Actinomadura rubteroloni: one gene and its partner. The main gene of each other region encodes a partner of the protein of the gene in region 2 in a complex. Links are inferred from orthologs where the notes say so. Each region holds a gene or a part of one and is shown on either strand. Other genes may lie near its edges.

Region 1 (4,978 bases), on a different replicon or contig from region 2:
GGGCGGCGGTCTGGAGCATCGTCTGGGTGCGCGGGTGCAGGCCCGCGAAGTCGGCGAAGTAGGAGTTCAGGCGGGACCGCAGGCTCTTGGCCTTGCCCACGTAGACGACCCGCCCGCCCGCGTCGCGGAAGCGGTAGACGCCGGGATCCTCGGGGATGGATCCCGGTGCGGGTCGGTAGGTCGCCGGATCTGCCACGCTCGCAAGCGTAGTCGGCGCCGCCGACAATCGCGGCTCCCCGGCGGGCCGCCGGGGAGCGGCCCGCCGGACTCCGCGCTCAGGCGACGACGATGGCGTCGCCCTTGACCTGCACCGGGTACTCCTTCAGCGGCCGGTTCGCCGGCCCGTGCTGCACCGACCCGTCGGCGATCTTGAACTCGCTGCCGTGGCACGGGCAGTGGATCGCCCCGCCCGTCACCTTGTCGGTGAGGCAGCCCTGGTGGGTGCACGTCGCGTCGAACGCCTTGTAGGTCCCGGCCGTCGGCTGGGTGACCACCAGCTTCGCCTGCTGGTTGATCACCCCGCCGCCGACCGGGACCTCGGCGGTCTTCGCGATCTCGGTCCCGCGCAGTTCGGTCGCGGACTTGGCGGGCTTGTCGTCGCTAGGGCCGCAGCCCGCCAGCACCGCCGCCGCGCCGAACGCCCCGGCGCCGCACAGCACCGTCCGCCGCGTCGCCGGTGTCCCGGCCGTCACATCGTCGTTCATGGGACACATGATCCTGCACGCGGGGCGCGGAACGGGATCAGAGGCCCATCTTGGCGAGGAACTGGCCGGTGTGGCTGGCCTCGACGCGGGCGACGTCCTCCGGGGTGCCGGTCGCGACGACGGTGCCGCCGCGCGAGCCGCCCTCGGGGCCCATGTCGACGATCCAGTCCGCCGTCTTGATCACGTCCAGGTTGTGCTCGATGACGAGGACGGTGTTGCCCTTGTCCACCAGGCCGTTCAGCACGCCGAGCAGCTTGCGGATGTCCTCGAAGTGCAGGCCGGTCGTCGGCTCGTCCAGGACGTAGATGGTGCGTCCGGTCGAGCGCTTCTGCAGTTCGGCGGCCAGCTTCACGCGCTGCGCCTCGCCGCCCGACAGCGTCGGCGCGGGCTGCCCGAGCCGGACGTACCCGAGCCCGACGTCGTTCAGCGTCTTCAGGTGCCGGTGGATCGCGGTGATCGGCTCGAAGAACACCGCCGCCTCCTCGATCGGCATGTCGAGGACCTCGGAGATCGTCTTCCCCTTGTAGTGGACCTCCAGCGTCTCGCGGTTGTAGCGCGCCCCGTGGCACACCTCGCACGGCACGTAGACGTCCGGCAGGAAGTTCATCTCGATCTTGATCGTGCCGTCGCCGGAGCAGTTCTCGCACCGGCCGCCCTTGACGTTGAACGAGAACCGGCCCGGCTGGTAGCCGCGCACCTTGGCCTCGGTCGTCTGCGCGAACAGCTTGCGGACGTGGTCGAACACGCCGGTGTAGGTCGCCGGGTTGGAGCGCGGGGTGCGGCCGATCGGCGACTGGTCGACGTGGACGACCTTGTCGAGCTGGTCGATCCCGGTGACGCGGCGGTGCTTGCCCGGGACGGTCCGGGCGCCGTTGAGCTGCTTGGCCAGCGAGTTGTAGAGGATGTCGTTGACCAGCGTCGACTTGCCCGAGCCCGACACGCCGGTCACGGCCGTGAGCACGCCGAGCGGGAACGACACGTCCACGTTGCGCAGGTTGTTCTGCTGCGCGCCCTTGACCGTGATCTCGCGGCCCTTCTGGCGCGGGCGGCGGACCTCGGGCCTCTCGATCGTCCGGCGGCCCGACAGGTACGCGCCGGTCAGGGACCGCTCGCTGGCGCGCAGGTCCTCCACCGTGCCGGACACGACGACCTCGCCGCCGTGCTCGCCCGCGCGGGGGCCGATGTCCACGATCCAGTCGGCGGCGGCGATGGTGTCCTCGTCGTGCTCGACGACGATGAGCGTGTTGCCCATGTCCCGCAGCCGCAGCAGCGTCTCCAGGAGCCGGTGGTTGTCGCGCTGGTGCAGGCCGATCGACGGCTCGTCCAGCACGTACAGGACGCCGACCAGCCCGGAGCCGATCTGGGTCGCGAGGCGGATGCGCTGCGCCTCGCCGCCCGCCAGCGTCGCGGACGCGCGGTCGAGCGTGAGGTAGTCCAGGCCGACGTCCAGCAGGAAGCCGAGGCGCGCGTTGATCTCCTTCAGCACGCGCTCGGCGATGTGCTTCTCGCGCTCGTTCAGCTCCAGCGACAGCAGGAACTTCGCGCACTCCCCGATCGGCATCCCGGCGATCTCGGCGATCGACCGGCCGCCCATCGTGACGGCGAGGACGTACGGCTTGAGCCTGGCCCCCTCGCACGTCGGGCACGGGATCTCCCGCATGTAGCCCTCGAACTTCTCCCGGCTGGAGTCGCTCTCGGACTCGGAGTGGCGGCGCTGGATGTAGGGGATCACGCCCTCGAACGCGGTGTAGTACGACCGGGTGCGGCCGTACCGGTTCTTGTAGCGGACGTGCACCTGCGTCTCGTGCCCGTTCAGGACGGCCCGGCGCGCCTTGAGCGGCAGCTTGTGCCAGGGCGTCCCGAGGTCGAAGCCGAGCGCGTCGCCGAGGGCCGCCAGCAGCCGCAGGAAGTAGTCGCTGACGTGCCCGCCCGACCACGGCTGGACGGCCCCGTCGGCGAGGGACAGCTCGGGGTCGGGGACGACCAGCTCCGGGTCCACCTCCATGCGGGTGCCGAGGCCGGTGCAGTCGGGGCAGGCGCCGTAGGGCGAGTTGAAGGAGAAGGAGCGCGGCTCCAGCTCGTCGAACGACAGGTCGTCGTAGGGGCAGTAGAGGTGCTCGGAGTACATCCGGGTGCGGTTCTCGTCGTCCTCGGCGAGGTCCACGAAGTCGAGGACGATCGTGCCGCCGGACAGGCCGAGCGCGGTCTCCACCGAGTCGGCGAGGCGCTGGCGCGCGGACTCCTTGACCGACAGCCGGTCCACCACGACCGAGATGTCGTGCTTCTCCTGCTTCTTGAGCGTCGGGGGCTCGTCCAGCCGGACGGTCGCGCCGTCCACGATCGCCCGCGAGTAGCCCTTGGACTGCAGCTCCCGGAACAGCTCCAGGTACTCGCCCTTGCGGCCCCGGATCACCGGCGCGAGCACCTGGAAGCGGGTGCCCTCGCCGAGCTCCAGCACACGGTCCACGATCTGCTGCGGGGCCTGGCGGCTGATCGGACGGGCGCACACCGGGCAGTGCGGGTGCCCGATGCGCGCGTAGAGCAGGCGCAGGTAGTCGTAGACCTCGGTGATCGTCCCGACGGTCGACCGGGGGTTCTTGCTCGTGGACTTCTGGTCGATCGACACGGCCGGGGACAGGCCCTCGATGAAGTCGACGTCCGGCTTGTCCATCTGGCCGAGGAACTGCCGGGCGTAGGCCGACAGCGACTCGACGTACCGGCGCTGCCCCTCGGCGAAGATCGTGTCGAACGCCAGACTCGACTTCCCGGAGCCGGAGAGCCCGGTGAACACGATCATGGCGTCCCGCGGCAGGTCGAGCGAGACGTCCTTCAGGTTGTGCTCGCGTGCTCCACGCACGATGAGTCGGTCATGCACGGCGGTGGCTTCCGGTTCTCTGGTGGGGCGCCGACGGCGCGTCGGCGCGCGTCCCGTTCACGGCGGCGAGGAGAGACTCCCCCGCCATAGCTAACAGCGGCATCGGCCGCTTCATTTCGACCGTACACGTGTTCGAACACCACTTGCCACCGGAACGGGCGCGGGGCTCGTCCCGTCACAGCCGCGCCCGGCCCTCCCGCAGGTCGTCGGGGGTGAGCAGCCAGCACAGGTCGCGGCCGGTGTCGCCGGGGGCCGCGGGCGGACGCTCGACCGTCCGTTCGAGCAGGAACCCGAGCCGGCGCGCGACCGAGGCGCTGGAGTCGTTGGCCGCGTCGCACCGGATCTCGACGCGCTCGACGCCGGGGTCGGCGAACGCCGCCCGGACCAGCGCCGCCGCGACCCGGGTCGCGATGCCCCGGCCGGTGTAGGCGGAGTGGACCCAGTAACCGATCTCACACGTCACGGGCGGGCGGACGTGCAGGACCGTGCCACCGAGCACCGGAGCGCCGTCCCGGTCGCCGCCCGCCGCGAAGATCCCGTAGGCGAACTCCGTCCCGTCGGCCCAGAGGCGGTCCCGCTCGGCGAGGTAGGCCGCGTGGTCGGCCTCGGCCGGCAGGTCCGCCGCCCAGGCCATCCACTCGTGCAGTTCGGCGAAGGACTCCTTGACGGCCTGGTCGAGGGCGCCGGCGTCGGACGGCCGCCAGCGGCGCACGACGAGGTCGTCCAGCACGATCCGTTCGGGCGGCCGGTCGGTGAGCGGTGCGGCGTCCATTCCCCCATCGTGCACAGCGGCCTCCCGAGTCGCGACCCATTAACGGCGGTCCCACCGCACTTCCCGGGGAACGATCTCTCACACCGCTGGAACGCTCTCTTCCGCTCGGGCACCGGACGCGCGTGATTTTCCGCACCGTACGCCGCGAACGGGACGCAGCCGGGGACGCGGCGGCGCGGGCGATGCGCGAGGATGGGCGCTGTCCGCCACGGGACCTCGACGGGAGGGACGATGACCTACACCGGAGACGTCGCGGTCGGCGGCGCGCCCGGCGTCCGCGAGCTGCCCGGCCTGACGATCACCAAGGCCGCGGTCGGTCCGTACGACAACAACGCCTACCTGCTGCGGTGCGCCGCGACGGGCGAGCAGCTCCTCATCGACGCGGCCAACGAGGCGTCCCGGCTGCTCGGCCTGCTCGGCGGGGGGCCGCTCGCGCGGATCGTCACGACGCACCGCCACCAGGACCACTGGGAGGCGCTCGCGGAGGTGGTCGCGGCGACGGGCGCGCCGGTCACCGCGCACCCGTTCGACGCCGAGCCGTTGCCCGTCCCGGTGACGGCGCCGGTCGAGGACGGCGACACGTTCACGTTCGGCGCGGTGACGCTGGAGGTGATCCACCTGCGCGGC
Region 2 (5,642 bases):
GCCCGGCGCCCCAGCCGCAGCCCGCCTCCAGGATGTGCAGCCGGGCCAGCGGCCGTTCGGCGGCGTACTGGCGGGCGCGTTCGGAGAACAGGTCGCCGTCGCTGTCCGATCGGAGTTCCGTCACAACCTCGCAGCGTAACCATCCGAATGCATACTGTCCGGTCTTTACTCCTTCCCAGCGTGCCTCTGAGCCGGGAGCGGCGGACGGCGCCGCGCAGGACGTAGGGTGGAAGGACACCGGAACCCGTCGGGTTTCCGGTTTTTCGTGCTGCGTTGGCGGTACGTTTTCCGTGATTCTGGGACGATCTGTAAAAGATGACGCTTTCTGGACTGGTTGACGTCGCGTGCTCCGACCCCGGGCTGAGCCGCGCCCTGGCGGACGTTCGGACCGACCGTGAGATCGTCGCGCCCCCGGCGCTGTGGCCGGTGCTGGCGGCGGCGCTGGCGCGCTCGGCGGGGGACGGGGTCGTCCTCGCCGTCACCGCGGGCGGACGCGAGGCCGAGGATCTGGCCGCCGCGCTGACGAGCCTGCTCGAACCGGGCCGCGTCGCGCACTTCCCGTCGTGGGAGACGCTGCCGCACGAGAAGCTGTCGCCCCGCTCGGACACGGTCGGCCAGCGGCTCGCGGTGTTGCGCAGGCTCGCGCGCCCCGACGCCCCCGACCTCGCCGACGACGACGAAGGACGCGGCGGCACGCTGGACGTCGTCGTGACGCCCGTCCGCGCGGTCCTCCAGCCGATCGTCGCGGGCCTGGCCGACCTGGAGCCGGTCCGGCTGCGCGCGGGCGACGCCGCCGACCTGGACGACACCGTCCGCCGTCTCGTGGACGCCGGGTACCACCGCGTCGACCTCGTGGAGAAGCGCGGCGAGATCGCGGTGCGCGGCGGCATCCTCGACGTGTTCCCGCCCACCGAGGAGCACCCGCTGCGGGTGGAGTTCTGGGGCGACGACGTCGAGGAGATCCGCTACTTCAAGGCCGCCGACCAGCGGTCGCTGGAAGTGGCGCGCGGCGGGCTGTGGGCGCCGCCGTGCCGCGAGCTGCCGCTGACGCCCGACGTCCGCGAGCGCGCCCGGAGCCTCGCCGAGGAGCACCCGGCGCTCGCCGAGGTCCTCGGCCGCATCGCCGACGGGGACACGGTCGAGGGGATGGAGGCGTTCTCGCCCGTCCTCGCCGAGCGCATGGAACTGCTCACCGACCTGCTGCCGAAGGGCTCGGTGCTGCTGGTCTGCGAGCCCGAGCGGATCCGGACGCGCGCCGCCGAACTCGTCCGCACCAGCCAGGAGTTCCTGGAGGCGAGCTGGGTCAACGCGGCGGCGGGCGGCGCCGCCCCGATCGACCTCGGCGCGGCGGCGTTCCGGACCCTGGAGGACGTGCAGCTCCACGACGAGGCCCTCGGCCTGCCGCGCTGGACGGCCACGACCCTCACCCCCGGCGAGGACGCGCTGCGCCTCGGCGTCCAGCCCGCCGAGGCCTACCGGGGCGACACCGAACGCGTCATGCCCGACCTCAAGGGCTGGATGGACGGCGGCTGGCGCGTCGTGCTCGTCACGCAGGGCGCCGGCCCGGCCGGACGGCTCGCCCAGCTCATCGGCGAGGCCGGGATCGGCTCGACGCTCGCCGAGGTCCACGCCGAGCCGCGCCCGTCCGTCGTGACGGTGACGACCGGGCTGCTGGAGCACGGGTTCGTCTGGGAGTCGCGCAAGCTCGCCGTCCTCACCGAGACCGACCTCACGGGCCAGCGGTCGTCCACCAAGGACGCGCGGCGGATGCCGTCCCGGCGGCGCGGCGGGGTCGACCCGCTGCGGCTCCAGGTGGGGGACTACGTCGTCCACGAGCAGCACGGCGTCGGCCGGTACGTCGAGATGGTCAGCCGGACGGTCCAGGGCGCGACCCGCGAGTACCTGATCCTGGAGTACGCGCGCGGCGACCGGCTGTTCGTCCCGACCGACCAGCTCGAAGAGCTCACCCGCTACGTCGGCGGCGAGGCGCCCAGCCTGCACCGGCTCGGCGGCGCGGAGTGGCAGAAGGCCAAGTCGCGGGCGCGCAAGGCCGTCCGGCAGATCGCGGGCGAGCTGATCCGGCTGTACTCGGCGCGGATGGCGAGCCCCGGGCACGCGTTCTCGCCGGACACGCCGTGGCAGCGGGAGCTGGAGGACGCGTTCCCCTACACCGAGACGCCCGACCAGCTCGCCGCGATCGACGAGGTCAAGGCCGACATGGAGCGGCCCGTCCCGATGGACCGGCTGATCTGCGGCGACGTCGGCTACGGCAAGACCGAGATCGCGGTGCGGGCGGCGTTCAAGGCCGTCCAGGACGGGTCGCAGGTCGCGGTGCTCGTCCCGACGACGCTGCTCGTCCAGCAGCACCTGTCGACGTTCGCCGAGCGGTTCGGCGCGTTCCCGGTGACGGTGAAGCCGATCAGCCGGTTCCAGACCGACGCCGAGATCAACGAGACCCTGCGCGGCCTGGCCGACGGGTCGGTGGACGTCGTCGTCGGCACCCACCGCATCCTGTCGGCGCAGACGAAGTTCAAGAACCTCGGCCTGGTGATCATCGACGAGGAGCAGCGGTTCGGCGTCGAGCACAAGGAGGAGCTGAAGCGGCTCCGCACGCAGGTGGACGTGCTGGCGATGTCCGCGACGCCGATCCCCCGGACGCTGGAGATGGGCCTGACGGGCATCCGCGAGATGTCCACGATCCTGACCCCGCCCGAGGAGCGGCACCCGGTCCTGACGTTCGTCGGGCCGTACGAGGACAAGCAGATCGCCGCCGCGATCCGCCGCGAGCTGCTCCGCGAGGGGCAGGTCTTCTTCGTCCACAACCGGGTGCGGTCGATCGACCGGGTCGCGGCGAACCTCGCGCAGCTCGTCCCGGAGGCGCGGATCGGCGTCGCGCACGGCCAGATGAACGAGCATGAGCTGGAAAAGGTCATGGTCGACTTCTGGGAGAAGAACTACGACGTCCTGGTCGCGACGACGATCGTGGAATCGGGCCTGGACGTACCGAACGCCAACACCCTCATCGTGGACCGCGCCGACATGTACGGGCTGTCGCAGCTCCACCAGCTCCGCGGACGCGTCGGACGCGGCCGGGAGCGCGCCTACTCCTACTTCCTGTACCCGCCCGAGGCTCCGCTGACCGAGACCGCGCACGAGCGGCTCTCGACGCTGGCGCAGCACACCGAGATCGGCGCGGGCATGTACGTCGCGATGAAGGACCTGGAGATCCGGGGCGCGGGCAACATCCTCGGCGCGGAGCAGTCCGGGCACGTCGCGGGCGTCGGGTTCGACCTGTACGTCCGGATGGTCGGGGAGGCCGTCCGGGACCTCAAGGAGGGCGGCGGCGTCGCCGAGATGCCCGACACCAAGGTCGAGCTGCCGGTGGACGCGCACCTGCCGCACGAGTACGTCCCCGGCGAGCGGCTGCGGCTGGACGCCTACCGCCGCATCGCCGCGATCACCTCCGACGACGAGATCGGCGAGGTGCACGACGAGCTGAAGGACCGGTTCGGGCCGCCGCCCGTCCCGGTGCTCAACCTGCTGGAGGTCGCGCGGTTCCGGGCGCTGGCGCGGCGCGCGGGGCTCACCGAGGTCGCGCTCCAGGGGACGTTCGTCAAGTTCGCCCCGGTCGACCTGCCCGAGTCCCGCCAGGTGCGGCTCCAGCGCCTCTACCCCAAGAGCCTGCTGAAGACCACGGCGAACACGCTGCTCGTCCCGGCGCCGAAGACCGCGCCGCTCGGCGGGCGCCCGCTGCGCGACCAGGAGCTGCTGGCGTGGGCGACCGACCTCGTCCAAGCGCTGTTCCTGGAACCCGCGCGGGCCTAGGCTGGCGCACTGGACCCGAGAGGATGTGGCCTGTGAGGTTCGTGAAGTCCGCCGGTGCGGTCGTGCTCGCCGCCGGGACGCTCGCCGGGTGCGGGGGATCGCCGGTCCAGGCGGGCAGCGCCGCGATCGTCGGCGACCAGCGCATCACCATCGCGTCGCTGGACCGGGACGTCCGGGACTGGCAGCGGCAGTTCCGGGACAACGCGGTCGCGAACGCGCTGAAGGAGCAGTCGGGCGGGAGCGCCGACGACGCCGTCCGGCAGGCGCTCGGCACGCTCGTCCGGATCCGCGTCGCCGACCAGACGGCCCGCCGCGCGGGCGTCGCGGTCACCGAGGGCCGGACGGACGCCGTCGTCGCCGGGTTCGACCGGCAGTCCGGCGGCGCCGCCGCGATCACGCTCGCCAACGGGCTCCCGGTCCGTTATATCCGGGACGTCGCGCGGTTCTTCGCCATCCGCGACGCGCTCGCCGCCCGCCTCCTGCCGCCGCGCGTGACCAGCGCGCAGCAGGTCATGGACGCGCGGCAGCGCGCCGAGGGCGCGATCAGCGCGGTCGCCGCCGGGATGACCATCAAGATCAACCCGCGCTACGGGTCGTTCGACCGCGCCCACGGCATGATCGGGCCGGTCACGACGCGGCTGTCGGGCACCGAGCGGGGGCTCGGCTGAGCATGGCGCTGCTGCTGCTCGCGACGAGCCACCGCGTCGCGCCCGGCCTGCTGACCTGGCGGGGCTGGGAGGCGCTGCGCTCGTCGGCGCGCGTCCTGACGCGTCCCGGGCATCCGCTGCTGCCGTCGCTGGCGGACGCCGGGGTCACGGCCGAGGAGGTCGCCGACCCGTCGGCCGCCGCGCTGGTGGCGTCCGGCCGCAAGGAGACGACGCTGTGGATCGCCGCGCAGGACGGCGACGAGCGCCTCCTGCGCGACGTCGGCACGCTCGTCCTCGCGGACCCGCTGGACGTCGAGGTCGTCCACGGCTCCTACGACCTGCCGGGCGCGCGGCTGCTCGATCTCGTCGCGGTGATGGACACGCTGCGCCGCGAATGCCCGTGGGACCGGGAGCAGACGCACGAATCGCTCGTCCCGTACCTGCTGGAGGAGTCCTACGAGGTCGCCGACACCGTCGCGGACGGCGATCTGGCGGCGCTGCGCGAGGAACTCGGCGACGTGCTGATGCAGGTGGCGTTCCACGCCGTCGTCGCCTCCGAGCGGACCGACGAGACGGCCTTCACGATCGACGACGTGGCCGGCGGGATCGTGGACAAGCTCGTCCGGCGGCACCCGCACGTCTTCGCCGACGTCGCGGTGTCGGGCGCGGACGAGGTCAACGCCAACTGGGAGCAGATCAAGAAGGCCGAGCGGGAGGCGAAGAGCGGCGCCGAGGCCTCCGTGCTGGACGGCGTCCCGATGGGACAGCCCGCGCTGACGCTCGCCGCGCAGCTCCAGCGCCGCGCGGCCCGCGTGGAGCTGCCCGAACCGGAGTACGGGTTCGCGGCGCCGGAGTTCGGGGCGCGGCTGTTCGCGCTGGTGCGGGAGGCCCGCGCGGCCGGGCACGACCCGGAGGCCGAGCTGCGGGAGGTGGCGCGGGCGTTCGCCGGCCGCGTCCGCGAGCACGAGCGCGATTAGCCCGGCGGTCCCACCGGGTAGGGCGGGGCGGCACGTTTTTCCGCTCAGTGGATCGGGGGACCACCCATGCGAGTTATCGCCGTGTCCGAATACGGTGCCACGCCGTCCGTCATGGACCTGCCGCTGCCCGAGCCGGGGCCGGGCGAGGTCCTGGTCAAGCTCGTCGCGGCGGGCATGAACCCGGTGGACTGGA

The links. Proteins that work in one complex are often made in the same cells at the same time.
Region 1: the proteins of mfd (region 2) and uvrA are in contact, whole or in part, in a crystal structure (PDB 4DFC), measured with the Escherichia coli proteins. The link is inferred for Actinomadura rubteroloni from one-to-one orthologs.

Annotation. Positions count from the first base shown.
Region 1 is NZ_MTBP01000006.1:172,531-177,508, forward strand. Bases 542-3,902 are described here. They hold uvrA (excinuclease ABC subunit UvrA), read right to left. Parts: upstream 3,580-3,902; coding sequence 742-3,579; downstream 542-741. Other genes in these bases: BTM25_RS28830 (Rieske (2Fe-2S) protein), read right to left, coding at 542-704; BTM25_RS28845 (GNAT family N-acetyltransferase), read right to left, coding at 3,755-3,902. Also shown: excinuclease ABC subunit UvrC, read right to left, coding at 1-196; more of BTM25_RS28830, read right to left, coding at 276-541; more of BTM25_RS28845, read right to left, coding at 3,903-4,351; BTM25_RS28850 (MBL fold metallo-hydrolase), read left to right, coding at 4,583-4,978. UniProt on the Escherichia coli protein: The UvrABC repair system catalyzes the recognition and processing of DNA lesions. UvrA is an ATPase and a DNA-binding protein. A damage recognition complex composed of 2 UvrA and 2 UvrB subunits scans DNA for abnormalities.
Region 2 is NZ_MTBP01000001.1:1,734,915-1,740,556, forward strand. Bases 1-4,025 are described here. They hold mfd (transcription-repair coupling factor), read left to right. Parts: upstream 1-315; coding sequence 316-3,825; downstream 3,826-4,025. Other genes in these bases: BTM25_RS07675 (class I SAM-dependent methyltransferase), read right to left, coding at 1-124; BTM25_RS07685 (SurA N-terminal domain-containing protein), read left to right, coding at 3,858-4,025. In the rest of the region: more of BTM25_RS07685, read left to right, coding at 4,026-4,493; BTM25_RS07690 (MazG family protein), read left to right, coding at 4,496-5,449; BTM25_RS07695 (NADP-dependent oxidoreductase), read left to right, coding at 5,531-5,642. UniProt on the Escherichia coli protein: Couples transcription and DNA repair by recognizing RNA polymerase (RNAP) stalled at DNA lesions. Mediates ATP-dependent release of RNAP and its truncated transcript from the DNA, and recruitment of nucleotide excision repair machinery to the damaged site.